2 linked regions of the Rhodopseudomonas sp. BAL398 genome follow. Each later gene encodes a partner of the first gene's protein in a complex. Links are inferred from orthologs where the notes say so. Each region holds a gene or a part of one and is shown on either strand. Other genes may lie near its edges. The genes, in order: dnaG and RBJ75_RS07190.

Evidence for each region.
Region 2: the proteins of dnaG (region 1) and RBJ75_RS07190 are in contact, whole or in part, in a crystal structure (PDB 2R6A), measured with the Geobacillus stearothermophilus proteins. The link is inferred for Rhodopseudomonas sp. BAL398 from one-to-one orthologs. Residues at the interface, in WP_049624496.1 of Geobacillus stearothermophilus: Lys456, Leu457, Leu458, Pro459, Ala460, Asn463, Ala464, Leu467, Leu535, Leu536, Ile537, Ala538, Gln544, Glu545, Asp548, Tyr549, His552; in WP_033016901.1 of Geobacillus stearothermophilus: Ser13, Glu15, Ala16, Gln18, Glu91, Leu92, Asp94, Ala95, Val96, Pro97, Thr98, Ala99, Ala100, Asn101, Tyr104, Tyr105, Ile108.

The regions. Positions count from the first base shown.
Region 1 is NZ_CP133111.1:5,546,326-5,561,886, reverse strand. What follows is about bases 1-2,926. They hold dnaG (DNA primase), read right to left. Parts: upstream 2,521-2,926; coding sequence 481-2,520; downstream 1-480. Other genes in these bases: RBJ75_RS26180 (hypothetical protein), read right to left, coding at 2,661-2,926; rpoD (RNA polymerase sigma factor RpoD), read right to left, coding at 1-233. In the rest of the region: more of RBJ75_RS26180, read right to left, coding at 2,927-3,050; RBJ75_RS26175 (hypothetical protein), read left to right, coding at 3,167-3,415; RBJ75_RS26170 (gamma-glutamylcyclotransferase), read right to left, coding at 3,725-4,156; RBJ75_RS26165 (transglutaminase N-terminal domain-containing protein), read right to left, coding at 4,195-5,160; RBJ75_RS26160 (N-formylglutamate amidohydrolase), read left to right, coding at 5,279-6,082; RBJ75_RS26155 (LysE family translocator), read right to left, coding at 6,092-6,712; RBJ75_RS26150 (DUF2189 domain-containing protein), read right to left, coding at 7,208-8,056; RBJ75_RS26145 (HlyD family secretion protein), read left to right, coding at 8,427-9,683; RBJ75_RS26140 (DHA2 family efflux MFS transporter permease subunit), read left to right, coding at 9,694-11,268; RBJ75_RS26135 (GatB/YqeY domain-containing protein), read right to left, coding at 11,441-11,896; RBJ75_RS26130 (alpha/beta fold hydrolase), read right to left, coding at 12,098-12,799; carA (glutamine-hydrolyzing carbamoyl-phosphate synthase small subunit), read left to right, coding at 12,948-14,141; RBJ75_RS26120 (PaaI family thioesterase), read left to right, coding at 14,588-15,094; RBJ75_RS26115 (hypothetical protein), read left to right, coding at 15,134-15,561. UniProt on the Escherichia coli protein: RNA polymerase that catalyzes the synthesis of short RNA molecules used as primers for DNA polymerase during DNA replication.
Region 2 is NZ_CP133111.1:1,495,873-1,511,322, forward strand. Bases 6,994-9,808 are described here. They hold RBJ75_RS07190 (replicative DNA helicase), read left to right. Parts: upstream 6,994-7,558; coding sequence 7,559-9,058; downstream 9,059-9,808. Other genes in these bases: RBJ75_RS07185 (hypothetical protein), read left to right, coding at 7,167-7,310; alr (alanine racemase), read left to right, coding at 9,106-9,808. In the rest of the region: RBJ75_RS07150 (GGDEF domain-containing protein), read left to right, coding at 41-1,159; rpsF (30S ribosomal protein S6), read left to right, coding at 1,462-1,950; rpsR (30S ribosomal protein S18), read left to right, coding at 1,956-2,195; RBJ75_RS07165 (hypothetical protein), read left to right, coding at 2,332-3,318; rplI (50S ribosomal protein L9), read left to right, coding at 3,379-3,975; RBJ75_RS07175 (hypothetical protein), read right to left, coding at 4,055-5,275; RBJ75_RS07180 (SAM-dependent methyltransferase), read left to right, coding at 5,520-6,773; more of alr, read left to right, coding at 9,809-10,350; RBJ75_RS07200 (hypothetical protein), read right to left, coding at 10,448-10,636; RBJ75_RS07205 (sensor histidine kinase), read left to right, coding at 10,975-12,183; RBJ75_RS07210 (hypothetical protein), read right to left, coding at 12,189-12,485; RBJ75_RS07215 (sulfite exporter TauE/SafE family protein), read left to right, coding at 12,670-13,404; hisC (histidinol-phosphate transaminase), read left to right, coding at 13,585-14,661; RBJ75_RS29465 (DUF4160 domain-containing protein), read left to right, coding at 14,847-15,089; RBJ75_RS07225 (hypothetical protein), read left to right, coding at 15,076-15,450. UniProt on the Escherichia coli protein: The main replicative DNA helicase, it participates in initiation and elongation during chromosome replication. Travels ahead of the DNA replisome, separating dsDNA into templates for DNA synthesis.

The sequences.
Region 1 (15,561 bases):
ATCGACATGATGTCCTCGATCTGCTCCGGCGAGGTGGTGTCGGACGGCAGCACGTCATTGAGCTGATCGAAAGTGACAAAGCCGCGCTTCTTGGCCTGCTTGATCATCTTCTTGACGGCGGCATCGGACAGGTCCAGCAACGGCGACGGCGCGTCAGCGGAGTCCTTTTCCGGCGCGTCCACGGCCTTGTCGTCCTTGTCTTTCACCTGCAGCGTCTTTGCCTTGCTGGCCATTCAATGCTCCTGAAACGCGCTCACGCAGGAAGCGTCGCCGCCCCCGCCATTCAACTCTTCGATCAAACTCGACGCGGAAAGGGCGGCGCATGACTTCGCCACCCGATATGATCTCGCTGGTTCTAACTCTCGTCGCGGCCTTGTACCGGAAGGCCCTTAACTCCAGATTAACCCTATTTCTGCAGCCAAATCCGGGGTTTGGCGAGTCATTTAACCGCTCCCGGCGATCCCGTCCGCAGCTTTCGACTCACATGCTGCGCTGGAACCGGCCGGATGATTCGCCAAATCCCTCGATCAGCGCCTCGGTTCCGTCCACTTCGGACAGCCGCGCCTTGACGTCGAGCAACCAAGCATTGTTGGCCTCGCTGCCGTCCTCGCCCAAAGCCAACTCGGCATCCTTCAATTCTCTAAGTAAGGAGTGGGATTGTCGATGCAAGGCAACAAGTTGATGCCAGGTCGAAAGAACATCCTCGCGCGCCGCGTTGGGCTGCGCGCCCCACACCGCATGGGTCGTGATCGCCTGCTCAACCCGTTGCAATTGCTCGGATAAACCCGCCTTGACGAGATCGGAGCGGATTTTTTCGGCGAAATCGGCGGCGGCCTCGCCGTGATGGTGGTCATTGGCGAAGGCGGCGATGATCCCGGCGCGCAGCCGGTGCGCCTCCGGATGCGCCAGTTCCAGCGCGGCAATTTCCTCGAGATGGTCGTGCAGCAGCCAGGGATGGTTGAGCAGCGTCTGCAGGATCAGCGCCTCGCGGCGCGACATCGCGCTGCGCTGGCCGCGCATGATCGGGCTATTGGCGAGGAACGGGCTGGCGACCTGGTAGGGCGCGCGGTTGATGGTCTGGCTGCCGGCCGCGCCCTGGCCGCGCCGCGGCTCGATTCGGCCCGCCGCGCCGGGCGTAAAGGTGGTGCGCGGCTGAAACCGGCGCCCCGAATCACCGCCGAATCCGCCGCCGAACCCGCTTTGCCCGCGGAAACCGCCGCCAAAGCCGCCGCGACCGCCATAGCCGCCCGGCGGCGCGAAGGCCAGCCGCAGCCGCTCGGTCAGATCCTGGCGATAATACCGTCGGACCACCTCGTCCTGGATGCCCGCCGCCAGCGCATTGATCCGCGCCTCCAGCGCCGCGCGCCGCTCCGGGGTGGCGAATACGCCGCCCTCGATCTCGCGGGTCCACAATAGATCGGCCAGGCCACGCGCCGCGCCGATCACCTCCTCGACCGCCAGCCGGCCGCCGGAGCGCGCCAGATCGTCGGGGTCCTGGCCCTCGGGCAATAGCGCGAAACGCAGGCTCTTGCCGGGCTTGAGATGCGGCAGCGCCAGATCGGCGGCGCGAAACGCCGCCTTCTGCCCGGCCTTGTCGCCGTCGAAGCACAGGATCGGCTCGTCGGCCATCTTCCACAGCAGCGCCAGCTGGTTTTCGGTCAGCGCGGTGCCGAGCGGCGCCACCGTGGCGGCAAAGCCGACGCCGACCATGGCGATGACGTCGACATAGCCCTCGACCACGATCAGCGGCGCGCCGTCATGGGCAGCCTTCCGCGCCGCCTGCAGATTGTAGAGATTGTCGCCCTTGTGAAACAGCGGGGTCTCGGGCGAGTTCAGATACTTCGCCGCGACGTCCTTTTCCAGCGCGCGACCGCCAAAGGCGATGACGCGGCCGCGGATGTCGGTGATCGGAAACATCACCCGGTCGCGGAATTTGTCGAACGGCACCGGGATGTCGTCGCCGGCCACCAGCAGCCCGGCCTCGACCATGTCCTCGACCGGAATCCCGGCCTTGCCGAGATGCTCCTTGAGCGCGAAGCGCTCGGCGCCCGCATAGCCGACGCGGAATTTCAGCTGCGCCGCCTGGGTCATCGCGCGGTCGGCGAGATAGCCGCGCGCCCGCGCGCCAGCCCGCGACGCCAGATTGTCGGCGAAATAGCTCGCCGCCAGTTCCATCACGTCATACAGCGTCTTGCGGTGCTGCTCGTGCCGCGCGGCATCGGGCGAAGCCACCGGCAGCGCCAGGCCAGCCATCGCGGCCAGCCTCTCCACCGCTTCGGGAAAGCCGACGCCCTCGGTCAGCATCACGAAGTCGAAAATGCTGCCGTTCTTGCCGGAGGAGAAGTCGAACCAGGCCTGCTTTTCGTCATTGACGAAGAAGGACGGCGATTTTTCCTGCTGGAACGGCGACAGCCCCTTCCACTCCCGCCCCGCCTTCTTCAGTTTGACGCGGCGGCCGACCACGTCCGAGACCGGAAGCCGGGCGCGGATTTCGTCGAGAAATTGCGGCGTGAAGCGCATGGCGCGAGTTTACTTCGATTCGTGAGGGAGCGCGGCAGACCGCCAACCGACCATGGATATAGGGTTGCGGCCGGGAAATACGATGGCGAGGCCGGTTATGCCGGTTATCCACAGGGGGCAGCGCGTCTTGATTCGTTTGCTCAACGACCTTCTGGCGCCGATGGCCCACGCGACAGCCTCGGCCTGATCACTATCCCCGCCTTGCCGCTGTCGTCAAAGGCGCGCTCGGCCGGCGCCGGGTCGCAATCCTCCATGCCGTATTCATCGAAGATATGCTCGACCACAGCATAGGGCGGACCGTTGTACCAGGCAGGGTCATGATCGAGATCGAGCCGGATGGCCGCGATGACGCGCGAGCCGACATCTGTGCACCGCCAGCGGCCGCTTGCGGTCATGAACTCCATTCCGATTCTGAACTCCGAATGATCCATCGTTGCCTCCAACGAGAGTGAGCTTTCGACGAAGGAATGTAGCACAACCTGCGCTTGTTTGATCTGGCGCATTGCGGTGCAGCAAAACTGGTTCTCCATTGCGGCACAACTTCAATGTCGAACGATGTCGAGGGAGATTCGGACCATCCAGGCAGGGCTCGCTTTGCGGCCGTTCCCACGGGACTAGGCCGCGCCAGACTCACAGGAGCGGGACCATGGCAATCTGCAATCAATGCCACACGCTGATGACGCCGCTGGGCGCCGAGGCCTTTGATGGCGTCTATGAAATTCATTCCTGGCTGTGTACGGCCTGCGGCCACGAGCTCGATATCGCGATGGCCTGCGTCGAGACCTATGATTTTCCAAGCTTCTGCCTGACCGAGCCGGACGATCCGGACTGGCTGGCGCTGCTGCCGCTGGCCTTGAACGCCCAGCTCGAGTCGCGGGCAATGCAGGCGCACTGAGCGATCCGCCGGCGCGGCGATCGAGCGCCCTGCCCCGGACGCCGTGTCGGCATGGCGAGGAGCGCTTGCGACGAAGCAATCCAGTCTGTGCCTGGCGCCCCTGGATTGCTTCGCGGTCGGACGGCGCGATGCGCCGTCCTCGGCTCGCAATGACGGATGATACCAAAGGCGTTTGGCTTCGACTCATCCACGCGTCATGGCCGGGCTTGTCCCGGCCATCCACGTCTATGATCCAGCACGACTTCCAGGCTTGGATGCCAAGCACAAGGCCGGGCATGACAAGCGACAGGCCGTGCCCTTTGGGATGAGCTATGATTGCTCCAGCTCGAAGCGGCCGGAGGCGATCAGCGGCAGATGGGCGACTGGCCAATTGTAGAGGTAGGTCCAGGCCTCGGTCGACGCCACGGCGAGCGCCTCGCCTGCCCGCTCGCCGCCGTCGCCCAGCGTGACCGGACAGACCTCGCGGCGATATTCGGCGGGCGCGGGATCGTTGGGGCCGCAGCCTTCATAGTCGTCGAGCTGCGCCAGCAATGCGTGCGGCTGATGCAGCCGGAACAACTCGCCCCACACCAGATCGGCACCATTCGCCGATGTCACCAGTCCCGGATAGTGCCGCGCCAGATAGAGCCGGCCGCGCGCGCAGGCGGTGCCGAGATAGTCCGCATGACCCGACAACAGCCGGGCCATCGGATGGTCGAAGCCGCGCATCAAGGTGCCATAGACGAACAGACGATCCAGCATCGTGCCCCGCTGAAGGATGGATTGGGGGCTGTCCTATACTAGGCGAATTCGGCCTTGTCATTGCGCGGGACCGTCGCCGTGTCGCTCGCCGCCATATCGCTCGACGTCATGGCGTGGCGTAGCGCATTGCCGTCGTCGGCCACCGACAGCACCTTGATATTGACCTCCATGCCGATGAAATCATCGGCCTCGCCGAGATAGGAGCCGTGCAGCGGGATCGCCTGCCGCGGATCGCGCGCCACCGCGACGCGCACCAGATCGCGGCTGCCGATAATGCCGTTGGTGGGATCGAATTCGATCCAGCCGGCGGCGGGCAGATAGACCTGGACCCAGGCGTGGGTCGAGCCGCCGCCGACATGGCCGCGGTCGCCATGCACGAACAGATAGCCGGAGACGAAGCGCGCCGCGATGCCGAGCCGGCGCAGCGCCTCGATCATCAGCAGCGCGAAGTCGCGGCAGGTGCCGGTCCCGGTCTGCAGCGTGTCGAGCGGGTGCTGGGTGCCGTGGGCGTGACGCTTGCGATAGGTGAAGGCGGCGCGGATGCCGTGGGTCATGCCGCTGAGAATATTGAAGGTCGGGGTCGGGCCTTCGGCGTCGAGGAAATTCCGCGCCCAGGCCGACAATTCGCCGTCGGGATCGCCATATTGCGGCCGGATGAACTCGACCAGATCGGGGAACTCGTCGTCTTCATAGAGAAACGGATAGAAATAGGCGCGATCCTGCGCGGTCAGGGCGAAATCCTCGGTCGGATTGTGCTCCACCGTCGCGGTCGAGCGGAAGCTCAGCGTGGTGGCACGCTCGTCGAAAGTGGCGATCGCGACGCTGTTGCCGAACACGTCATGGATCCAGCGCAGCGACATCGGCTCCGGGGAAATATCCAGCTGGCCGGCCAGCATCCGCAGATCATGGCCGTCGCGCGGCCGCAGCATGATGCGATGCTCACCGAACGCGACCGGGCGGGCATAGCGATATTCGGTGTTGTGATGGATCGTCAGCAACGGCATTTGCAGGGCATTCAGGCTGCGTATTCAGGACGAATACTATTCGTGACGTGACTTTAGGCACTGGTCTCTATACCGATGCCGGCTCGAACGGATGCGATTTCGACAGGCACGGGCACAGATGAGCGGCGCACGCGACCCACAACGACGTCTTGGAACGCTGGATGTTCCGGTGATCGAGAAAAACCCCGGCGGGGCCTCGCCGTTCCTGCTGACCTGCGACCATTATGGGCGGGTGATTCCGCCGGAACTGGACGATCTCGGCCTGCCGGAAAGCGAGCTTGCGCGCCATATTGCCTGGGATATCGGGATCGCCGGCGTCGCCGAGCGGCTGTCGGAGCTGCTGGGCGCCCATCTGATCGCGCAGCGTTATTCGCGGCTGGTGATCGATTGCAACCGGCCGCCCGAAGCGGCGAGTTCAATTCCGGTGATCAGCGAAGCGACCAGCGTTCCGGGCAATCAGGGCCTGACGCCGGCGGCGGCCGAGCAGCGGCGCCGGCTGATTTTCGATCCCTACCACCAGCGCATCGCGCAGGCGATCGACGCCCGGCTCAAAGCGGGGCAGCCGACCCTGCTGGTGGCGCTGCACAGCTTCACCCCGGTCTATGCCGGCATCGCGCGGCCCTGGCATATCGGCACGCTGTATCATCGCGACACCGTGCTGCCGCCGCTGCTGCTGGCGGCGCTGCGCGCCGAGGCCGACCTGGTGGTCGGCGACAACGAGCCCTATGCGGTCGACGACGCCACCGACTACACCATTCCGGTGCATGGCGAACAACGCGGCCTGCCCAATAGCGGCCTGGAGATCAGGCAGGATCTGATCACGGAGCAAGCCGGCCAGATCGAATGGGCCCAGCGTCTGGCGCGGGCGCTGCGCGGCATCGCGGCGACGCTGTCAGGAGATGACTGCGCCGCCTCGCATTGAGGCGCGCGCTCAGCGCGCCCGCGACAGCGCCAGCCAGAGGCCGCCGCCGATCATGAAGCCGCCGGAGATCCGCGACAGCAGCCTGGTGCGTCGCGCCGAAAAGAAGGTGCGCGCCCGGCCGGCCAGCACCGCATAGGCCGCATCGGTGACGCCAGTGATCGCCATGAAAATCGCGCCAAGCAGCGCGACTTGCGGAAGATGCGGCCGGTTCATGTCGACGAATTGCGGAATGAAGGCGCCGAAGAACACCAGCACCTTGGGATTGCTGAGCAGCACCACCAGGCCCTGCAGGAAAAACCCGCCGCGCGGCGGCGGCGGCGGCGCGCCGGCATCGGCCAGCGCATGGACCGGCGCCCGGATCAGCGCGATGCCGAGCCAGACCAGATAGGCGGCGCCGAGAAAGCGCACCCAGTCGAACCAATAGCCCATCGTCGCCATCAGCGTGGTCAGCCCGACAGCGACCAACGCGATTACCACGCCGAGCCCGAGCTGGGCGCCGGCGATATTGGTCAATGCCGCTCTTGTGCCGTGCCGCAACCCGTTGGCGATCACCAGCGTCACCACGGGGCCAGGCAACAGCGCCAGCGCGACGCAGGCGGCGACATAAGTGAGATAGAGCTGGAGCGACATGTTGAGACTCGCGGCTGATCGGGACCGCGTCGATAAAGCACGATCGCTGCAGCAACGGAAGCCCGACGTCGCGCACCCAAGGCCGTCATTGTGCGTTGGGCAATGGCACTGCCGAGCCTCATGGTGAGGAGCGCGCCGCTTGGCGCGCGTCTCGAACCATGAGGCGCGGCACAGCCTCATCCTTCGAGACGCGGCCAAGTGGCCGCTCCTCAGGATGAGGCTTCGCGATGCGGCCAAGCGGCCGCTCCTCACAGCCTGACCGAAAAAGTGATGAACAAACGAGGCCTTCAACGCCGTCATTGCGAGGAGCTGTTGCGACGAAGCAATCCAGTCTGTGCTTGATGCCCCTGGATTGCTTCGCCGTCGGACGGCGCGATGCGCCGTCCTCGGCTCGCAATGACGAAATCCTTCTTCTTCAGTCAGACTCGCAGAACGAGCCTTCGAGACGCCGCCAAGCCGCTTTTCCGGTTCGGTTCCCGGCTTGGGCTATCGACCTCAATTGCGCGATGCCGCGCGCGGCATCGTCGCCACATTGTCGTTGCCGGTTTCGGGGAGCGTCTCCGGCATCTCGGCCGCAACGGGCACCACGAGCTTGCGGTAGAGATGCCAGGTGGCGTGGCCGAGAATCGGCAGCGTCACCACCAGCCCGAGGAAATAGGGCAGCGCCGAGATCGCCAACAGCAGCACGATGGTCGCGGCCCAGCCGATCATCGGCAGCGGGCTCATCACCACCGCGCGGACGCTGGTCACCATCGCGGTGACGAAGTCGACGTCGCGATCGAGCAGCAGCGGGAACGAGACCACGGTCAGCGAGAACAGCACCAACGCCAGCGCCGCGCCGACACAATTGCCGACCGCGAGGAACACCAGCCCCTCATTGGTGGTCAGCACCACCGAGATGAACTGCTGCAGGCTGGTGAAGGAGGCGCTGATGCCGAGGAACAGCGCGATCAGCAGCCGGACCTGATACATCCAGATCACGAACAGAAACAGCGTCACGAACGCCATCCAGCCGAGTTCGCCGCGGCTGCGCATCAACCCGATCAAATGCGGGATCGACGGCCTTTTGCCCTGCTCGCGCTGGCGGCTGACTTCATAAAGCCCGAGTGCCACGAACGGCCCGAGCAGCGCGAAGCCGGCGCCGAGAGGATAGGCCAGATACACCATATGCAAGGCGGTCAGACAGGCCAGGATCAGCATCCCGCCGGCGGCGTAGATCGCGCCGAACGCCAGCCCGTAGAGGGGCGCGGCCTGGAAATCACGCAGGCCCTGACCCAACGCATCCGCGATGTCGGCGATCGTGATCTGCCGCACGACGGGATCAACCTTACCGGAGATCGACATGGTCGCTCCTCCCCTGTTGGTGGTTGTTCATTATTAGTTGCGGCTATTAAGAACCGCGTCGCGGCGGACGTCAATCGGATTGCGCGCGCAAGCGCCGCGCCAGCCGGCTAACTACGCGGGCTCACATTGCGCTGCAGCATGGCGTTGAGCCGCAGCCCGCGCTGATGCTGATCTGCAAACCGGGGCCGCGGCTCCGCAGCGCACCACGTCGCAAGCGCGGCGCGCTTCACTGCATCCGCACACATATTGCTGGCAGCCACACCCAGCCATGCAGCACGGCTGAAGCTGCACTGCACAACGCGGCGGAACCAGCGACCAACCCGATTGTTTTCGTTTCTTGGAATTCGGTTCCAGATCGATGGTGAGGCACATGAGCACGGCTGACGTGACGTCAAGCATGGCTGAAAAGGCTGACGGCGGCCACGACAGCTCTTTCGCGCGCAATCCGCAGCGGATCGACGGGGTCAAATCGGAACCGAGATCGGAGTCGGAATCCACCTCGAAGTCAGAGGCCACAGTGGAGGCGCGGTCGAAGCCGGCGCCCCCGGAACAGCGCCAAGACGCTCCGAGCGAGCCGCCGCAAACCCCGACCAAGGGCGGGCTCAGGGCCACCATTGGCCGGCACCCGACGGCGACGATCGTCCTCGCGGTCCTGCTCGTCGCCGGCATCGCGGCGGGGATCGCCTGGTATCTGCACGCGCGGCACTACGAGAGCAGTGACGACGCCTTCATCGATTCGCGCCCGGTGCTGATCAGCCCGCAGGTCTCCGGCGCGATCGTCGGGGTCAATGTCACCGACAATCAGGTGGTGAAGACCGGCGACCTGCTCGCCAAGATCGATCCGCGTGACTACCAGGCCGCGGTCGATCAGGCGGCGGCGCAGATCCGCCAGGCGCAGGCGTCGATCGACGACACCGAGGCGCAGATTCAGGCGCAGAAAGCGCAGATCGATCAGGCCACCAAGCAGGTGCAGGAGGCGCAGGCGGCGCTCGACTTCGCCCGCGACGAGAACCAGCGCTATCAGCAGCTGGTGAAGAACGGTGCCGGCACGGTGCAGCGCGCGCAGCAGGCCGAATCCGACTTCACCAGCAAGCAGGCGGCGCTCGATGCCGCGATGGCCGCCAAAGTCGCGGCGACCCGGCAGGTCGACGTGCTGCGCGCCAAGCGAGAACAGGCGCAGGCGCAACTCAAGGCCGCGCAGGCGCAGAAGGAACAGGCGGACGCCAATCTGCAGCGCACCGAATTGCGCGCGCCGACCGACGGCCGCATCGCCAAACTGACCGGCGCCGTCGGCGCGCTGGCGGCGCCCGGCCAAGCCATCATGGTGCTGGTGCCGCTCGAGGTCTGGGTGACGGCGAATTTCAAGGAGACCCAGCTCGAATTGATGAAAGTGGGCCAGCCCGTCGATATTCACATCGACGCCTATGACCGTTCTTTTCCGGGCCACGTCAACAGCATCCAGGCCGGCAGCGGCACCGCCTTCAGCCTGCTGCCCGCCGAGAATGCCACCGGCAATTACGTCAAGGTGGTGCAGCGCGTGCCGGTGAAGATCACCTTCGACCAGCGCCCCGACGTGGCACTCGGCCCCGGCATGTCGGTGGTGCCCACCGTCACCGTGCGGCCGTGAGCGCGCCGCGATGGCAAGCGAGCAAGGAGAATACGGCACCAATCCCTGGCTGATCGCGGTGCTGGTCTCGGTCGCGACCTTCATGGAGGTGCTCGACACCACCATCGCCAATGTGGCGCTGCGCTACATCTCCGGCGGCCTCGCGGTGTCGAGCGACGAGGCCTCATGGGTGGTCACCACCTATCTGGTGGCGAATTCGATCGTGCTGTGCGCCTCGGGCTGGATCGCCGAAATGTTCGGCCGCAAGAACTTCTTCCTGGCCTGCATCACGCTGTTCACCGTCAGCTCGCTGTTATGCGGCATGGCCTGGGACCTGCAGTCGCTGCTGGTGTTCCGCATCCTGCAGGGCCTGGCTGGCGGCGGCATGACGCCGGTGGCGCAATCGATCCTGGCGGCGGCATTTCCGCCGGCCAAGCGCGGTCAGGGTTTTGCGCTCTACGGCATCGCCGTGGTGGTGGCGCCGGTGGTCGGGCCGACGCTGGGCGGCTGGCTCAGTGACAATCTGTCGTGGCACTGGTGCTTCCTGATCAATGTGCCGGTCGGCGTGATGTCGCTGATCCTGATCTATCTGATCATTCCGGCTTCCGAACAGCAGAAGAAAGCCCGCGCCGAATTGTGGGCCAAGGGGCCGAATTTCGACTTCATCGGCTTCATCCTGGTCGCGGTGTTTCTCGGCGCGCTGGAAGTGGTGCTCGATCGCGGCCAGATCGACGGCTGGTTCGACTCGAGTTTCATCGTCACCTTCTCGGCGCTGTCGCTGACCGGGCTGGTGCTGTTCGTGCCCTGGGAGCTGCACCGCGACAAGCCGCTGATCGACATCCGGATGCTGGCGGGGCGGCAGTTCGGCACCTGCTTTGCGATCATGCTGGCGACCGGCGCTTTGCTGATCGCCACCACCCAGATCCTGCCGCAACTGTTACAGGAGCGCTACGGCTACACCGCGACGCTGGCCGGGCTGGTGATTTCGCCGGGCGGCCTCGTCACCATGGTGATGATGGTGGTCGTCGGCCGGCTCAGCGCGATCCAGCCGCGCTGGCTGATCGCGGCCGGCGCCTGCATCTGCGTCGGCGCGATGGCCGATCTGCTGCGGCTGTCGCCGAACGCCGATTATTGGTACTTCGCGATGTCGCGGATCTATCTCGGCCTCGGCCTGCCGCTGATCTTCATCCCGATCACCACCGCGTCCTATGACGGCATTCCGGCGAACAAGACCGACCAGGCCTCGGCGATGATCAATCTGGCGCGCAATTTCGGCGGCTCGATCGGGGTCTCAATCAGCCAGACCGTGCTGGCGCAGCGCGAACAGTTTCACCACAGCCGGCTGGCCGAGCACATCGGCGCCTGGAATCCGTTCTTCCACGACACGCTCAACGGCATCCAGAACTATCTGAAGAGCCAGAACGCCACCGGCGATAATGCCGGCGCAGCAATGGCGGTGATCGGCCGCATCGTCGAGAACCAGTCGGCGCTGCTGGCCTATATCGACGTCTTCGTGGCGCTGGCCTGCATCGCCCTGCTGATGGTGCCGCTGGCGCTGTCGCTGCGCACCGTCGACCGCAGCGCCAAGCCGGCGATGGGGCATTGAGCACGTGCCCCGGACGCGGTGCAACGCGCCGCGCTTGCGGCGTGGTGCGCCGCAGAGCCGGGGCCCCGGTTGGCGCTGGAAGCGGGGTCCCGGTTCTGCGGAGCAGCGCAATGCGCTGCACCGCGCCCGGGACGCGGTGCCCTCTGCAATGATGCAATGACGGCTTGAGCGCTCAGGCGGTCAGCGCGGCCTTCACCAGGCCGCTGGCCGTGCCGAAATCCATCTGGCCGGCATATTTCGCCTTCAGCGCGCCGATCACCTTGCCCATGTCCTTGATGCCGGCGGCGCCGGTGTCAGCGATGGTTACGGCAATCGCGGCCTTGACCTCGTCCTCGGACATCTGCTGCGGCAGATAGGCGGAGATGATGGCGATCTCGGCACGTTCCTGGTCGGCCAGTTCGGCGCGGCCGCCCTTGTCGTAGAGCTCGACCGATTCCTGGCGCTGCTTGATCATCTTCTGCAGCACGCTCAGGATCTCGCCATCGGTCAAGGGCGGCTTGCCCTGGCCGCGCACCTCGATGTCGGCATTCTTGATGGTCGAATTCACCATCCGCAGGGTCGACAGCTTGCGCTCGTCCTTGGCCCGCATCGCGTCCTTGACCGCGTTGTTGATATTTTCGCGCAGCATCTCAATCTCCTCGGTTCGACGGACGGTCGATCGCAGGCTTGCCCCGTCATTGCGAGGAGCTGTTGCGACGAAGCAATCCAGTTCGGATGTGCGGCCCTGGATTGCTTCGCTCAGCGGCTGGCGCTTCGCGCCATCCGCTGGCTCGCAATGACGTCTAAATCGTCGGGGCTTGATTTAGGCGCTCTGGACCTCGGAAACAACTCAGTTGGTCAGCCAGTCCAGCAGCGCCTCGGTCACCGCCGCCGGCCGCTCGATCTGCGACAGGTGCCCGCATTCCGGCACGATCACCAATTTGGCGCCGGAAATCCCTTCGGCGATCTCGACCGACAGCGCGTTGGACAGGGTGTTGTCCTGATCGCCGCTCAGCACCAGGGTCGGGCAACGGATCTGAGCCAGCGTGGGCCGCGAATCCGGCCGCCCCATGATGGCGACGAGTTGCCGGGCGAAGGCCTCGGGGCCGACATCGTCGGCCATCGCATAGATGACACGGCGCAGCTCGGCGTCGTCGACGCGCGACGGATGCACGAAGCCGGCGACCATGCTGGCGATCCCGTCGCTGTAGCCGCCGCCCTGGATGCGGGCGATCATGGCGCCGCGGCGCTCCTTGGCGGCGTCGTCATCGGGACGCGCCTGGGTGTTGAGCAGCGCCAGCCGCGCCACCCGCTCCGGCGCCTGCCGCATGATCTCGAAGGCGATATAGCCGCCCATCGAATGGCCGGCGAGCGCGAAACGCGGCGGCGCCTCGGCCAGGATCCGCGCCGCGATGGCCGCGATACTGTCGTCGCGGATGTGATTGGCAACGCTCACCGGGCCGTGGCGCCATAGCGCCGGCAGCAACGGGGCATAGATCCGCGGCGAGCCGCCCAGGCCCGGAACCAGCAGAATCGGCAGTGAATCGGTCATGAATCCTCCCAACCCGGCGGCGAATTCGCCGTCCGGCGCGGCGCCGACCCTAATTGCCTGGCCTATCCTGTCAAATTTCGACAAACCCCGGTGAATCGCCGGCTTCCGGCTTTGACGGCGCCCGATGCGACGACTATGTAATGCGCTCATGACGAACTCAGAAACCAATCCCGCCTGGCCGGACCACAAGCCGACCGCGCTGCTCGTGCTTGCCGATGGCACCGTATTCGAAGGCTTCGGCCTCGGCGCGGAAGGCTACGCGGTCGGCGAAGTCTGTTTCAACACCGCGATGACCGGTTATGAGGAAATCCTCACCGACCCGTCCTATGCCGGGCAGTTGATCACCTTCACCTTCCCGCATATCGGCAATGTCGGCACCAATGACGACGACATCGAAACGGTGAACATGGCGGCGACGCCGGGCGCCCGCGGCGTGATTCTGCGCGCCGCGATCACCGACCCGTCGAATTACCGCTCGTCGCGCCATCTCGACGCCTGGCTGCGCGCCCGCGGCATCATCGGCCTGTCCGGCATCGACACCCGCGCGCTGACCGCGCTGATCCGCGGCAAGGGCATGCCCAATGCGGTGATCGCCCATGCCGCCGACGGCAAGTTCGATCTGCACGCGCTGAATGAAGAAGCCCGCGAATGGCCCGGCCTCGAAGGCATGGACCTGGTGCCGCTGGTGACCTCCGGCCAGCGCTTTGGCTGGGACGAAACGCCGTGGATCTGGAACGAAGGCTTCGGCCGCCAGGATCAGCCGGAATTCAACGTCGTGGCGATCGATTACGGCATCAAGCGCAACATCCTGCGGCTGCTGGCCGGCGAAGGCTGCAAGGTCACCGTGGTGCCGGCGACGACGTCGGCCGAAGACATCATGGCGCTGAAGCCGGACGGCGTATTCCTGTCGAACGGCCCCGGCGATCCTGCGGCGACCGGCAAATATGCGGTGCCGGTGATCCAGCAGGTGATCGCCTCCGGCGTGCCGACCTTCGGGATCTGTCTCGGCCACCAGATGCTCGGCCTCGCGCTCGGCGGCAAGACCGTGAAGATGCATCAGGGCCATCACGGCGCCAACCATCCGGTCAAGGACATCACCACCGGCAAGGTCGAGATCACCTCGATGAATCACGGTTTTGCGGTCGACAAGACCACCCTGCCCGCCAATGTCACCCAGACCCATGTCTCGCTGTTCGACGACAGCAATTGCGGCATCGCGCTGGCCGACAAGCCGGTGTTCTCGGTGCAGTATCACCCGGAAGCCTCGCCAGGCCCGCGCGACTCGCATTATCTGTTCCGGCGCTTCGCCGAATTAATGCGGGCCAACAAGAGCGCGGCATAGGCCGTCGCTGCACGGCGTCTCAATCCAATCCGGCGCTGTCATTCCGGGGCGCGAGCAGCGATAGCTGGGCGCGAACCAGGAATCTCGCGGCCGGTCATCACCCATCTTCCTGCAGCAGGATTCCGGGTTCGCTCGCCTGACGGCTCGCGCCCCGGAATGACGTTCGGTTGGCGAACAGGCTGCGTCGGATCACGCCGCGCCAACGGCAGCGCGCGCCCCTCCCCCTTGCGGGGAGGGGTTGGGGGTGGGGGTCTGCGGCGCAGTGCATCACGTTCAACTCCCCGCACGCCAGCATCGTCCATAACAGACGCGCCAGTTTCCGCGGCACCCCCACCCCCGCCCCCTCCCCGCAAGGGGGAGGGGAGAACAGCGGCGAATTTTTGCGCTGGCGTGACGCCGGGTTTTTCGTATGATGCCCGTCATCTTAACGACCGGAGCATATGCCGATGGATGACCGCCCCCGCCCCACCGTCAGCTATGGCGTCACCCCCACCCAAATCATGGCGTCGATGCCGGGGCTCGATTTCGTGCGCGCCATTTTCGAGGGCCGATTGCCGGCGCCGCCGATCATGCAGACGATCGAGCCGTTCGACAGCAGCGCCGAGTCCGGCGTGGTGGTGATGCATTCGGTGCCGGGGATGCGGCACTACAATCCGATCGGCTCGGTCCATGGCGGCTATGCGGCGACCCTGCTGGATTCGGCGATGGGCCTGGCGGTGCATTCGATGCTGGCGCCGGGCCAAGGCTACACCACGCTGGAATTCAAGGTCAGCTTCATCAGGGGCATGAGCGCCGACAGCGGCGCGGTGCGCACCGAGGGCCGAACCCTCAATGTTGGCCGCCGCGCCGCCACCGCCGAGGCCCGCATCACCGACGCCAAGGGCCGGCTGCTGGCGCATGCCACCACCACATGTCTGGTGTTCGAGATTCCGGGAACATCATCGCCAACTTGACGTTGAATCCAGCAACATATTGACAAAGCTGGAGTTCCCATGTCGCTGACGCGCGACCAGATCAAGCCGCTGACCTTCGTCTTCGAGGATGATGGTCTGGTTCCCAACAACCCGCTGCCGCTGATCATCTATAAGCGCGCGGTCGATGTCGGGCGCGGCCATCCCGAACAGGCCATCGAGAGCATCTTCAATCGCAATGGCTGGGCCGCGCTGTGGCGCAACGGCATCTTCGATTATCTGCATTACCACGCCACGGTGCACGAAGCCCTTGGCGTCGCGCGCGGCCGCGCTTTGGTGCTGTTCGGCGGCGAGCGCGGCGAGGCAATCGAGCTCAACCCCGGAGATGTCGCGATCTTGCCGGCCGGCACCGGGCACAAATCACTGTTCTCGAGCCATGATTTTTCCGTGGTCGGCGCCTATCCGCCCGGCAATACGATGCAGGTGACGCGGCCGACGCCGGACAATTA
Region 2 (15,450 bases), 4.1 Mb from region 1 along the record:
GAAATTGCTCCTGCAGGGCCAGACCAAGCTGCGGACGCTTGTGCTGGCGATCGTCGGAACCACACTGACCGTTGGCTTTGCCGCTTACCTGACAGGAGCCGTTTGGGCTTACGTCTGGTTGGGGATCGAACTACTGCTCGACGTCGGCAGGATGGTCTCCGTGGTCGCCCTGCAAAGGGCGACGGCATCGGGCCGCGACGGCGATACCTCGTCGCCGATCATTCTCGCTCTTATCTGGTCGACGACCTTTGCGGTTGGCTGCGCGATGTGCGTGCTGTCGGGCGTTCCGGCACTGACCTTGCTCGCCGGCATGGCGGTCGCGGGGCTGGCGGGCGGGATTTCCTCTCGCAACGCGGGAACGCCGCGGTTTGGAATTGCGCAGATCGTCATCCTGGTGACGCCCTTCGCCCTGGCCACGATCTTCTCGCCGATTCCCCATTTGCACATCGTGGCCGCGCTGTTTCCGATCTACGGGATCGGCGTGGTGGTCATTTTGCTGGAGAACTACCAAATCCTCCTCGATTTGCTGCTCTCCGAGAGCAAGAACCTTCGGCTGGCGAGCTACGACGCCCTGACCGGCCTGCCCAACCGGATGATGAAAAGCAAACGGCTGGCCCAATTGCTCGACAAGAAGGTCTTGGCATCCCGAACCGGCCGCAAGCCGTTCACGGTGTTCTGGCTCGATCTCGACGGCTTCAAAAAGATCAATGACGAGTACGGCCACGCGGCTGGCGACGCCGTCCTGGTTTGCGTCGCGGACCGGTTGCGCGATGTCGTTCGTGACGACGACGTCATCTTCCGCATCGGCGGCGATGAATTCGTCACCATCCTGCCGGGTGCAGCGCCGGCCGAAGCCGAAGCCTATGCGCGCCGAATCATCGCCCGCATCACCGAGCCCTTCGACCTCGGCCTCGGCACGCCTCTCAATGTCGGGATCACCATCGGCAGCGCCTGCTTCCCGCAGGATGGCGTCACCGCCGATGAATTATTGCGCGCGGCCGACAGCGCCATGTACGCAGCCAAACGCCGCGGCAAGGGCGTCCACGTCGCTCACGGCACCTGGTCCGTCGAGACCGTGGAACTTGTTCCCGAGCCCGACGCCGACCTCGGAATGGCCCGCCGCACCGAGAAGCCTGCGGAACCCGGCTATCATATCTGATCAGCCGGGCTGATCAGCTGCCGGCGAAATTGCCCGGGCGACGGCTGGCCGCGCTGATCTGCGGCCAACGCTTGCCAATTCGTCAAAACCCCCTATAACCCGCGCATCCGCAGATCCCGGCCGGGAGCTGAACGGACGGTCTCATCAATTTCACCTGCAAATTCAATCTGTATGGCGATTTGATGCGGCAGGGCCAGTTGGCCCGTCGTCCCGTGCTTCCGCCTTCTGAGCATTCCGAGTCCTTTCCGAAGGTCTCGAAGGGCTTGCCGCCAGGATCAGCGCTAACCTTGGAAAGGACAGCCATGCCTCTTTATGAGCATGTTTTTCTCGCGCGTCAGGATGCGAGCACCCAGCAGGTGGAAGAACTGACAACCCAGATTACCGGCGTGATCGAAGGTCTCGGCGGCAAGGTCGTGAAGATGGAAAACTGGGGCGTCCGCTCCCTGACCTATCGCATGAACAAGAATCGCAAGGCGCATTTCGTGCTCCTCAACATCGACGGCCCCTCCGCGGTGGTCGCCGAGATCGAGCGCCAAGAACGCATCAACGAGGACGTGATTCGCTACATCACCATTCGGGTCGAAGAGCACGAGGAAGGCCCGTCGGCGATGATGCGCAAGGCCGATCGCGATCGTGATCGCGACGACCGTGGCGGCGGCTTCCGTGGCGACCGCGAAGGCGGTGGCTTCCGTGGCGGCGATCGCGAAGGCGGCGGCTTCCGTGGTGATCGTGGTCCGCGACGTCCGCGTGAAGACGCCGACGCCCCCGCTGCCGCATCGGTTGAGGAGTAAGAATCATGGCTGAAGCAGGTGCCCGCCGTCCGTTTTTCCGTCGTCGCAAGACATGCCCGTTCACGGGTGCGAATGCGCCGAAGATCGACTACAAGGATTCCAAGCTGCTGATGCGTTACGTCTCCGAGCGCGGCAAGATCGTGCCGAGCCGCATCACCGCCGTCTCCGCCAAGAAGCAGCGTGAACTCGCGCGCGCCATCAAGCGCTCGCGCTTCCTCGGTCTGCTCCCCTACGTGATTCGCTAACACGGCCGGTCCCGCGGCGTTCGCGCCGCGGGACTTGTCTTTCAGTCGTTTGTTTTCAGTCATAAGGCGTCCGGGTCGTCCGCGCGCCGATGGTTGGGGTCCCAAGACCTCTAACCGCTCGAAGGGAGCGGGACAGCTGATGATGCCAATCCTGATCGCCCTCGCGGCCGGTTGCGCTTCGGCGCTGATGTTCGCCTCGATCATCTCGGGCGCGCTGGTGTCGCTGCTGCTGTTCTATCTCGCCCCGCTGCCCTTGCTGGTCGCGGCGCTGGGATGGGGGACCACCGGCGCGGTGGTTGGCGGGCTGGTTGCCGGCATCAGCCTTGGCGCCCTTTTCGGCATACCCTATTTCATTACCTTTGCCGTGACCGTCGTATTGCCGGCCTGCTTGCTCGGCCACGTCGCCCTGCTCGCGCGGCAGCTGCCTGCGCCGGCAGCCTCGGGCAATGATTCGGCGCCGCAGCCGACGACCGTCACCGAATGGTATCCGGTCGGCCGCCTCGTCGCCTGGATCGCCGGCTTCGCCGCCTTGACCACGATGGCCGCGCTGTTCACCCTCGGCACCGACGCCGCAACGATCACGAGCGCGCTGCGCGGCGGCTTGCAGCGCATGTTGGGCGCCCGCGACGCCACTGACGCCGCTGACATTGCCGACATCGCCAAGCTGGCCGGCGCAATGGCGGTCGTCGCCCCGGCCGCCGCGGCGATCGTGGCGACGATGATGTTGACGCTCAACCTATTCCTCGCCGCCAAGATCGCCAGGATCTCGGGACGGCTGCATCGGCCGTGGCCCGATTTGAAAGCGACCGAACTGCCGCCGATGACGCTGGCGGTGCTGTCGGCCGCGATCGCACTGTGCTTTCTCGACGGGCTGCCGGCGATGTTCGGGCAGACTTCAACCGCGGCGCTGACGATCGCCTATGCGCTGGCGGGTTTTGCTGCGCTGCACACGCTGACACTGCCGATCCGTCACCGCACCTTCGTCCTCAGTTCGACCTACGCCTTGGTGATGGTGTTCGGCTGGCCGGTGCTGGCGATGGTCGCGCTCGGCATCGCCGACGCAGTGCTGGGGCTGCGCCATCGCAACGTCCTCCGGCCACCACCGCCGCCTTCGCCGGTCTGAACATCGGACTTGTCCAACCACGCTTTCCCAACATTCCAACCAACCCACGAGGAGAACAATATGGAAGTCATTCTATTGGAGCGCGTCGCCAAGCTTGGCCAGATGGGCGAACTGGTCCACGTCAAGGACGGTTACGCCCGCAATTTCCTGCTGCCGCGCGGCAAGGCGTTGCGCGCCACCGCCGGCAACCGCGATAAATTCGAACACATGAAGGCCGATCTCGAGGCCCGCAATCTGCAGGCCAAGGAAGAAGCCACCAAGGTCGCCGAGAAGATCACCGACCGCAACGTCGTGGTGCTGCGGCAGGCCTCGGAAACCGGCCAGCTGTTCGGCTCGGTCTCGGTGCGCGACATCATGACGGCCTTCGAGAGCGACGGCGTCATGATCAGCCGCAGCCAGGTGATGCTCGACGCGCCGATCAAGACCATCGGCAAGCACAAGATCGCCATCGCGGTGCATCCGGAAGTCGAGGTCGAAGTGTCGGTGACGGTCGCGCGCAGCGCCGACGAGGCCGAGCGGATCAACCGCGGCGAGGATATCTCGAGCCGCAAGGAAGATCAGGACGCGGCAGCCGAGGCCTTGGCCGCGGCCGGCGAATTCTTCGACCCCGACGCTCAGAACCGCGACGACGAAGCTGAAGCCAACACCGAGGAATAGGCCGCAAGATCTTCATCAGATTAAATAAAATAGCCCGGCCGCAAGGCCGGGCTATTTCGTTTGAGGCTACCGCCCGCGTCTACCGCGAACTCGGCGGCACCGGCCCCGCAGGCGCCGGCACAACATTCGTGGCCGCCGGCGCTGGGCTGGATTCAGTTGTAGCCGGCGCATCGTCCGCCGCGGGCGCGTCCGACTTCTTTTCCGTCTTGGTTTCAGTCCTGGTTTCCGTCGCTTTCGGCGAAGCCGCCGGGGGTGCCGGTGGGGTCGTCTGCGCCGGCGCGACGGCATTTTCCACCGGAGCCGGCGTCACCGGCGGAACCGGATCGGCCCGCAACGGCACAGCGTCCTTGCTGGCAGCAGCCTTGTCAGCGTCAGCCTTGTCATCGCCAGCCTTTTCATCGCCAGCCTTGCCGCCATCCGCCTTGGGCACGTCGGTCTTACTGGCGTCGGTCTTGGGGGACGCGGTCTTGGCCGCATCAGACTTCGCCTCGGACTTGGCGTCCTCAGACTTGGCGTCCTCAGACTTGGCGTCCTCAGACTTGGCGTCCTCAGACTTGGACCGCGCCGGCTTGGCTTCGGGCTGGGCCGCACCCTTGGCGCCGTCTTTGGCCTCGTCGGATTTCGTCTCGCCAGTCTTCGCGGTGTCTTCGCTCGGCGCCCCGGGTTTGGCAGTTTCGGTTTTGGCGGGCTCGTCCTTGCGCGACTCGCTCTTGGCGGAATCCTTCGCCGATTCCGTCGTGGGCTTCTTTGACGTCTCTTTGGCGGCCTCGGCGGCGGGCGCTTCCGGATGCCGCTTGCCTTTGTGACCACGTTTGCGCTTGCTGTGGGCGGCCGGCTTGTCCGGCTCCGACGTCGCCGCCTCGCGCTCGCTCTCCGTCGCGGTGTCCGGCTTGGCGGTTTCCTGGACAGCGGGCCGCTGCCGGCGGCGCGGACGCTCCTCGGCCTGAACCGGCTCCGGCCTGGATTCGGGCTTTGCCGCTCTCTCCTCGCGCCGCTCTCTGGCCGGCTCGTCCCCGTAGCGCTTGTCGGTCGCGCCATTGGAAATCAGATAGCCGCTGAGCAACCCGGCCATATTGCTGCTGGTGGTGTAATGCTGACGCAGGAACGACGTCAACGAACCCGGCGGGACCGTCTTGAGCAGGCCCCGAGGGCTCTTGTGGCATGCAGTGCAGGACCCCGCGAAGATCTGGCCGGCGCTCTTGCCGGCCTCGAGATTCTGGGCCTGCGCCTCGGTCTGCAATGCCAGCAAGGTGCCAATCAGAAGCACCACCGCCGCTGAACTGAGCGCTCGGGTCGACATAAAATCCTCCAGATGCGGAAATCGCCGTGGCTGCGGCGGTCACCTTTTAGCCGATTGTGAAATGAATGGAAGCGGACAGATGATGCAGCGTCGCGAATGTTGCGCGCTCATCCCAGCCCTGCGGCTGCTGCATTGCGGACCGCGATTTTTAGCTCGAATGTTTGAGCAACCAGTGACAATTTACCGCGTTGGATCGTCGGAACCGGTCGAATGACGGATTGAAATTGGTCACTGGGTGCTAGCGATGGACCGCCTGTTGCGTTTCTTGTTGAGTCGATACATCCGCCGCGGAAATATCCTGTTCACCACCGCCGGGGGCAATTCGTTTAGCTGCGGCGACGGCACCGGCGATCAAGTCGCCGTCAGATTCCTGACCGCATCAGCCCAGCGCCGCTTTGTGACCGACCCCGAACTGGCGTTCGGCGAAATCTATATGGACGGCGACTTCGTAGTCGAGCGCGGATCGATCGCCGACGTACTCGCAATCGCCATGGACCAGCCCGACATGGCGCCGCGCTGGGCCAGAGCGCAATGGTGGATCCGCTACCTGGTGCGCGATCTGATGCAATTCAATCCGCGGCGGCGCGCCAAGCACAATGTCGCGCATCATTACGACCTCGACGGCCGGCTCTACGGCCTGTTTCTCGACGCCGACAAGCAATATAGCTGCGCTTATTTTGACAGCCCCGACGCCACGCTCGACGATGCCCAGCTCGCCAAAAAGCGTCACGTCGCCGCCAAGCTGCTGCTCGCGCCCAGTCACCGCGTGCTCGACATCGGTTCGGGATGGGGCGGGCTCGGTCTCTATCTGGCGGAAAGCTGCGCGGCCGACGTCACCGGCATCACCCTGTCGCAAGAGCAATTGCAGGCCTCGAATGCCCGCGCCGCCGAAAAGGGCCTGAACAGCGGGTCGGCGCAATTTCTGCTGCAGGACTACCGCGACATCCCCGGCCCGTTCGACCGCATCGTCTCGGTCGGGATGTTCGAGCATGTCGGCATCGCCCATTACGACACCTATTTCAAGCGCTGCGCCGAGCTGCTCGACGACGACGGCGTGATGCTTCTGCACGCGATCGGCCGCTCCGAAGGCCCCGGCATCACCAATCCGTGGATCGGAAAATACATCTTCCCCGGTGGCTATCTGCCGGCGCTGTCCGAGGTGCTGCCGGCGATCGAGCGGGCCGGACTGCTGGTATGCGACATCGAAATTCTACGGCTGCATTATGCCGAGACGCTGAAGGCTTGGCGCGAGCGCTTCCTGGCACGGGAAGAGGAAGCCGAAAAACTCTACGACGCGCGGTTCGTCAGAATGTGGGAGTTTTATCTCGCCTGCTCCGAAATGGCATTCCGCAAACAAAACACCATGGTGTTCCAGATTCAGATCAGCAAACGCCAGGGCGTGGTGCCGATCACCCGCGATTACATCATGCGCGAGGAAGCGCGGCTGCGCGGGATCGAGCGCGGCCAGCGACCACGACTGCAAATGGCGGGCGAGTGAGCAAGACCTGAGCCGGCGCGGCGTGAACCCGCTGCTCGACCGAACCGGCGAGATGCGTCCGCGCGGCCATCAGGACCGCGGGATCGCAGGGCGTCGTCCTGATATCGGCGCGCGCGACCCATTCCAACGAATCGATCAGCCGGCGTAGCCACGCGCATTCCTCGCCGGCTCCGGAACGCCAATTCGGTTGCTGAATGTGCCGCGCCATTATACGCTCCGTTGTGTCTCTGACCCCACTTCTATGGCACCCCTGCGTTCCCGCAGCGTTAGCGGGACTATCGGTTTTTTATGTGATTTTGCTCACGGTGCCACCTGGGCATCAGACGTAAACGCATTTCCTGACCAAGAGGTCCATTCCTCGCCCAGACATTTTTAACCAAGAGATTCATCGCAATGACCAAGAGATTCGTCGCCCTCACCGAGAGATCCACCAAATCCCTGGACCAGATCCGGAAGGATTTTGCCATCGATTACGCGCTGATCGCGGTCGGTTTCGCCTCCTGCCTGCTCGGTCTGATATTTCTGCTGCTGATCTGACTGGATCGGCCGGTTCGGCGTTGGTCTGCGCTGCGCCCGCGCAGGTTCACCCCGGTCCGGAGCGCGTTGCGGCCGAGGAGCGCCGGCGATTCGCCCGAAACTTGGTCAAGGCAATTGCGTCCGCTCGCACAGGTTTAACCCTTTGGATTGTGTGAATCGGGCATAAGGAGGGTTCGCGCTTTCGCCTCTGCGCGCAGAGGTGCTTAGTCGCGCCCGCAACCGCCATATCCAGAGAACAAGCACGCTCCATGGTCGCCTCCGATTCCAACGTTCTCAAGCTCTCCCCCGATCCGGGAACTCCGGCCTACCGGACGGCCCCGCACAATATCGAGGCCGAACAGAGCGTGCTCGGCGCCATTCTGGTCAATAATGACGCGTTTTACCGGGTCTCCGACTTTCTCGAGCCGCGGCATTTCTTCGAGCCGATCCACCAGACCATCTTCGAGACCGCCTCCAGCATCATCCGCGCCGGCAAGGTCGCGACCCCGGTCACGCTGAAGACTTTCGTCGCCGCCGACACCGATCTGGGCGGCATGACGGTCGGGCAATATCTGGCCCGCCTCGCCGCCGAAGCCACCACCATCATCAACGCCCATGATTACGGCCGCACCATCTACGAGCTGGCGCTGCGCCGCGACCTGATCGGGATCGGCACCGACATGGTCAATGTCGCCTTCGACGCCCCGGTCGATTTCGCGCCCAAGGCCCAGATCGAGGACGCCGAGCGCAGGCTCTATGAGCTCGCCGAATCCGGACGCTATGACGGCGGTTTCCAGCGCTTTTCCCAGGCGCTCACCATCGCGGTCGACATGGCGGCCAAGGCGTTCCAGCGAGACGGCAAGCTGTCGGGCGTCGCCACCGGGCTGCGCGACCTCGACGACAAGATGGGCGGGCTGCAATCGTCCGATCTGATCATCGTGGCTGGCCGCCCCGGCATGGGCAAGACCGCGCTCGCCACCAACATCGCCTATAACGTCGCCCGGGCGCATCGCGCCGAGCTGCAGGCCGACGGCACCAGCAAGACCGTCAATGGCGGCATCGTCGGCTTCTTCTCCTGCGAAATGTCGGCCGAACAGCTCGCCACCCGTATTCTCGCCGAGCAGACCGAGATCGCCTCCTCGAAGATCCGGCGCGGCGGCATTTCGGAGTCCGATTTCGACAAGATCCGGGATTATTCGATCGAGCTGCAATCGCTGCCGCTCTATGTCGACGAAACCGGCGGCTTGTCGATCTCGCAGCTGACCGCGCGGGCGCGGCGGCTGAAGCGGCAGAAGGGTCTCGACCTGATCATCGTCGACTATATCCAGCTGCTGCAGGGCTCCGGCAAACGCTCCGACAACCGCGTCCAGGAAGTCACCGAAATCACCACCAGCCTGAAGGCGCTGGCCAAGGAGCTCAACGTTCCGGTGATCGGACTGTCGCAGCTGTCGCGTCAGGTCGAAAGCCGCGACGACAAGCGTCCGCAATTGTCGGATCTGCGCGAATCCGGATCGATCGAGCAGGACGCCGACGTGGTGATGTTCGTCTACCGCGAGGAATACTATCTGCAGAACAAAGAGCCGCGGATCGGCACGCCGGAATACGAAAAATGGCAGCTCGACATGTCGCTGGTGCACGGCAAGGCCGAAGTCATCATCGGCAAGCAGCGTCACGGTCCGACCGGCACGGTCGAATTGCAGTTCGAGGGCCAGTTCACCCGCTTCAGCGATCTGGCGCAGGACAGCCATCTCCCCGCGCCGCACGACTGATACCGCGGCACGGTTGAACGCCCCGCTGCCCCCGCGTAAAGTGCAGCATGAACATCGTCTATGACGCGAAATCGATAGCGGCTGATGCCGCGGTGTCTGCCGAGGCCGACCAGGCCGCGGCGCTGGCCGCCGCCATTGCCACCTCTCCGGGCCTGCTCACCATCGACCTCGACGCCATCGCCGCCAACTGGCGCAAGCTGGAAAAGACCGCGGTTCCGGCCGAATGCGCCGCCGTGGTCAAGGCCAATGCCTATGGCTGCGGCATCGGCCCGGTGACCCGCGCGCTCGCCAATGCCAGCTGCAAGACCTTCTTCGTCGCCACCCTCGACGAGGCCCGCGCGGTGCGGGCGATCAGCTCGTCGGCGGCGGTCTATGTGCTCAGCGGTTTCATGCAGAACAGCGGCGACGCGTTCGCGCAGATCAATTGTCAGCCGGTGATCGGCGACCTCTACGAGCTGGCCGAATGGGACGTGTTCTGCCGCCGCACCGGCTGGAACGGCGGCGCCGCGATCCATATCGACACCGGCATGAGCCGGCTCGGCCTCACCATCACCGAAGCGCAGGGCATCGTGCCGCGCATCAATGCCGGCGATCACGGCATCACATTGGTGTTGAGCCATCTGGCCTGCGCCGACACCGTCAACCACCCGTTGAATGCCAAGCAGGTCGCGAGCTTCCGCGAGATCGCCAGCCTGTTTTCCGGGGTACCGGCCTCGCTCGCCGCCTCCTCCGGAATCTTTCTCGGCTCGCACTTCCATTTCGATGTGGTGCGACCGGGCGTCGCGCTATACGGCGTCAATCCGACGCCGGAGGCCGACAATCCGATGCTGCCGGTGGTCGATCTCAAGGCCAAGATCCTGCAGGTCCGCAACGTCGAAAAGGGCGACAGCGTCGGTTATGGGGCGACCTGGACCGCGCGGCGGCCGACCAGGCTGGCGGTGATCGCCACCGGCTATGCCGACGGCTATTTCCGCGCCTGCGGCAGCAGCGACGGCACCCGCGGCGCCGACGTGGTGATCGCCGGCAAACGCTGCCCGGTGGCGGGGCGGATCTCGATGGACCTGCTGGCGGTCGATATCACCGACCTGCCCGCCAACGCCGCGCGCCGTGGCCATCTGGCGACGCTGATCGGCGACGGCATTACCGTCGACGAGCTGGCGCACCATTTCGGCACCATCGGCTATGAGGTGCTGACAAGCCTCGGGCGCCGCTATGCGCGTGTCTATAAGGGCGGCGACGCCGTCGCCGTGACGCCGGCGGAACATCCCGAGGGCGAGACCGCCGCCAGCTAGAGCAGGATGACTTATCTTCGAATCGTCATCCCGCTCTAGCTTCTTGTTTGAGCATGATCTTTTCCGAAAACCGGGATCCATTTTTCGGGATCATGCTCTAATCGTCCGATGAAGCCATCAGGAACGCGGTCAGCGCCGCGCCCAGCGCGAAGTGGAAGGCGACGCCGATCACGAACAGCACCTGAATCGTGCGCGGCGCGACGCTGGCCGCGATCATGTCGGACAGGCCGAAGCCGTTGCGCCACAGCAGCAGCACCGCGAACACCGTGCCCAGCGCCGCGCCCATGGCGAATTGCCCGGCGAGTCGCCGCGCGGTCGCCCTCTCTCTGCGCCGTCGCTGGTCCGACCACATCCTGCGCTGCCCTGCTGGTTCGCCCCTGTGATTATTTCCACAAACCAAGCCCACCGCCAACCGCATCGCTTTGGCGGCGGTACCGCAAAGCCGCCGCGGCGCGACGGTCAGATGCGAAATGCGGAATCACCGCTCCGAGGGTTGCTTGCAGCCGGTGTGCGGTCCATCCTCCGCCGAGTTGCAATGCCAATTTGGTCTGTCTTGGATCCGCGCCCCGCTCGATGGCGCAGGTCCCAACGTGTTGCGTGTCGCTCGCTTCAGAATGGTTTTCGATGTCAGACGATCCGGTGACGGGCAAGGCGCCACAAGCAGCCACGGAGAAACTTCGTGGCAGCGATGAATTGCGCTACCGGCTGCGGCAGCAATCGCTGCTCGGCGAATTCGCCCGCCAGGCTCTGCTGACCCGCGATTTCGGGCAGATCCTGCAACGCGCCACCGAATTGTGTGCGCTAGGCCTGGAAACCCCATTCGCCAAAGTGCTCGAATATATCCCCGAGACCGACCGCCTGCTGGTGCGCGCCGGCGTCGGCTGGGCGCCCGGCACGGTCGGCGAAGTGACGCTCGGCGCCGATATCGACTCGCCGGCCGGCTTTTCCTATCAGACCGGCCAGGCGGTGATCTCCAACCATTTGCAGGCGGAGACCCGCTTTCGCACGCCGCGTCTGCTCGTCGATCACGGCATCAAGCGCGCCATCAACGTCTTGATCACCCGCGGTGGCGAGGGCGCCGCCGCCTTCGGCGTGCTCGAGGTCGACAGCGACGAGATCGGCCAGTTCGACCAGGGCGACGCCTATTTCCTCGACGGCTTCGCCGGCCTGCTCGGCATCGCCATCGAGCGCCAGCAGGCCGACGCCAAATTGCAGTCCGCGCTGGAACATCAGGCCCTGTTGACCCGCGAGATGAGCCATCGGGTCAAGAACAGCCTGACCTCAGTGGTCAGCCTGTTGCGGGTCCAGGGCCGCAGTGCGACGTCGCAGGCCGTCCAGGACGCGCTGGCGGACGCCAGCTCACGCGTCGCCACCATCGCCCAGGTGCACGATCATCTGTGGCGTGGCAGCAAGGTGGGATATGTCGAGCTCGCCGACTTCCTGTCCGAGTTGTGCGGCAATCTGCAGGGCAATTCGTCCGGCCACACGCTGCGTTGTGAGGCCGACGCGATGCTGATTGCGGCGGATCACGCGATCCCGCTCGGCCTGATCGTCAACGAACTGGTCACCAATGCGGTGAAATACGCCTATCCGGGCGGCGCTGGCGTGATCGATGTCATCGCCCACGAAATCGACGGCCGGCTCCATCTCGAAATCGCCGATCATGGCGTCGGCCTGCCGATAGGTTTCGACATCGATCAGCCGCGCGGCAGCCTCGGATTCAAGGTGGTCAAGGGGTTGGTGCAGCAGCTTCAGGGCCGGCTGGAGGTCGCCGTCGGCGCCGATGGCGGCGCGCGCTTCCTTGTCGATGTTCCGGTGTTGCTGGAAAACTAGGTTGGTCAGGCCGGCTGCAGCCGCCGAGCATTGGCGGCGACGTGTTGGCGATAGCGATCGACGATGCTGGCGGCGCTGGCGCCGGACTGCATGCTGGCCATCGCCTCGAAACTGGCGTCGATCTTTTCATTGACCATCAAGCTGGCCTCGCGACACGCGGCGTGATCGCCGCCAGCCAATTTCATCGTCCGCAGGCAAATCACCTCGAACGACTCGATCGCCAGCATCGTGGCGGCGAGCCACGGAAACGCATCGTCATGGCGGGCGGCAGGCGTGGCGGGTTTGTTGGCGCGTGACGTCATCGTGGCATTCCCTCTTGGTTGGGGACAGCATGCGCGCACGGCTTTAACATTGCGGCCGCTCCGCGACGCCAAACTGGCGCGGCCGATCCACCTGAAATTAACATCATGCCCGGCCAGCTTGAGATTCGCCGTGGCCTACTCGACAAAGGCCGAGTCGCCAACCTTGCCGCCGGGGGCATCGGATTTGAATTTCATCTTTGTCCTCGCGGTCGGCCTCGTCGCCGGCACGCTGTCCGGCATTGTCGGCACCGGCTCGTCGATCATGCTGGTGCCGGTGCTGGTCTATCAGTTCGGGCCCAAGCAGGCGGTGCCGATCATGGCGGTGGCCGCGGTGATGGCCAATGCCTCGCGGATTCTGGCGTGGCTGCGCGAGGTCGACTGGCGCGCCTGCGCCGCCTATTCGGTCACCGGGATTCCGGCCGCCGCGCTCGGCGCCCGCACCCTGTTGGTGCTGCCGTCGCGCGGCGTCGATGTCGCGATCGGACTATTCCTGATCGCGATGGTGCCGGTGCGGCACTGGCTGGCGCGCCACCAGTTCAAGCTGTCGCTGTGGCATCTGGCGGTCGGCGGCGCCGTGATCGGCTTTCTCACCGGCATCGTGGTCTCGACCGGGCCTTTGAGCGTGCCGCTGTTCCTGTTCTACGGATTGTCGCGCGGCGCCTTTCTCGGCACCGAGGCGGCCAGTTCGCTCGGGCTCTATGTCAGCAAATCGGTGACGTTCCAGCAATTCGGCGCGCTCGATTGGGACGTGCTCCTGAAGGGCCTGATCGCCGGCTCGTCGCTGATGCTGGGCGCCTTCATCGCCAAGCGCTTCGTGCTGAAGCTGGAGCCGGAGGTGTTCCGGCTGGTGATGGACGGGATCATGATCGTGGCGGGGCTGAGCATGCTGTGGAACGCCCATTGGTCGCCGGCCAATTGACGGGCGCGGCGCGTCAGGCTGGTCTCGATCTTCGGGTTTCGGCGACGCGACGCGGCTGCTAAAGAGATCGCCGAGCCAGGGATTGCCATTTGGCTCGCCTGTGTCTCACAACCGACGCCGCGGTCCTGCGCGTCAACGGGGCGCCGCCGCGCCGCCGCTTCTGAGCAATTTGGATAGAGCATGAGCCGGTTCTGGAGCAGCTTGACGCGCGACCTGAAGCCTTATGTGCCGGGCGAACAGCCCCGCATGGCGGATCTGGTCAAGCTCAACACCAATGAAAATCCACTCGGTCCCTCGCCGCGCGTGCTGGACGCGATTCGCGGCGAAGCCAGCGACGCGCTGCGGCTATATCCGGACCCGCAGGCCGCCGCGCTGCGGGCCGCCTTGGCGACCTATCACCGGGTCCGCCCCGAACAAGTCTTCGTCGGCAACGGCTCCGACGAGGTGCTGGCCCACGCCTTCGCCGCGCTGCTCAAGCATGACGCGCCGTTGCTGTTTCCGGATATCACCTACAGTTTCTACCCGGTCTATTGCCGGCTGTTCGGCATCGCCTACGAGACCGTGCCGCTCGACCCGGCGATGCGGATCCGCATCGCCGATTATCGCCGCCCGGCCGGCGCGCTGATCATGCCCAATCCGAATGCGCCGACCGGGGTGGCGCTGTCGCGGGCCGAGATCGTCACCCTGCTCGACGACCATCCTGACGCACCGGTGGTGATCGACGAGGCCTATGTGGATTTCGGCGCCGAAACCGCGATTCCGCTGGTCGCCTCGCATCCGAACCTTCTGGTGGTGCAAACCATGTCGAAGTCGCGGGCGCTGGCCGGACTGCGGATCGGCTACGCGATCGGCGACGCCGCGCTGATCGAGGCGCTCAACCGGGTCAAGGACAGCTTCAATTCCTATCCGCTGGGCCGCCCCGCCCAGGCCGGCGCCATCGCCTCGCTTGAGGACGAAGCCTATTTCCAGCACAGCCGCGCTTGCGTCATCGACGGCCGCGAGCGGCTCAACCGCGGGCTCGCGCAGCTGGGCTTCGATGTGCTGCCGTCGGCGGCGAATTTCGTGTTCGCGCGACATCCGGCGCATCAAGGCGCGGCATTGGCGGCCGCGTTGCGGCAACGCGCGGTGATCGTCCGCCATTTCCCCGCGCCCCGCATCGCCGACTATCTGCGGATCACGGTGGGCACCGACCAGCAAACCGACCGGCTGCTATCGGCCTTGACCCAGATTTTGAGCGGCGCGCCTGGATCGAGCTGAAATCAATCGCCGGCCCATCGCTGATGCGGGCACCTTCATCGCCCCGCGCTTCGTGCCTGAGCTGAATGTTGTTCGGCGGACAGCGCCGTGGGCGTCAAATACCAGGCAGGAAAATGCGCAACCATTGCACAATTTATTGACCGTGTGAGCCTGCTGTCCTATCCTCGCCTCGCCGGAGAGCCGTCATGGTGAGTTTGGATGCGAAACTAACCAATTGTAAAATATGCATTTATCCCGGAGATCACCACCCGCCTCACTTTCATCTACGGGGACCGAATTCGAACGCCCTAATCGACATGGTGACCTTGGAAGTCGTGATCGGCAGAGCTTCGCGACAGGACCTGGACGAGGCCCGCGCCTGGGCCAGCCAGCCTGAGCACCTGGCGTTGCTGATGAGCGAATGGAGACGGCTCAATGAGCGAGACTGAGATCATCGACAGCGGCATCGAACTACCATTGCTCGGAAGCATCGAAGCCCTTCCGGATTTTTCGCTGCGGGTGACGTGGGCCGCAGGCAGTCGCAGCGGCGTCACTGAGATCGTCGACCTGCGCCCGGCGCTGGGCAGCTTCAAGATCTACAAGCCGCTGCGCGGCAATCCGCCATTGTTTTCCACCGTCCGCCTCGCCGACGACGGCAATGCCGTGAGCTGGGATGGCAAGGATCTGGAGATGTCGGCCGAGATGCTCCTGTCCTGGGCCGAACAGGCGATGCGCCCGCAGGATTTCGCCGCCTTCCTGAAGCGCAACGGCTTGACCCAGGAGGCGGCAGCGGCGCTGCTCGGCCGCAGC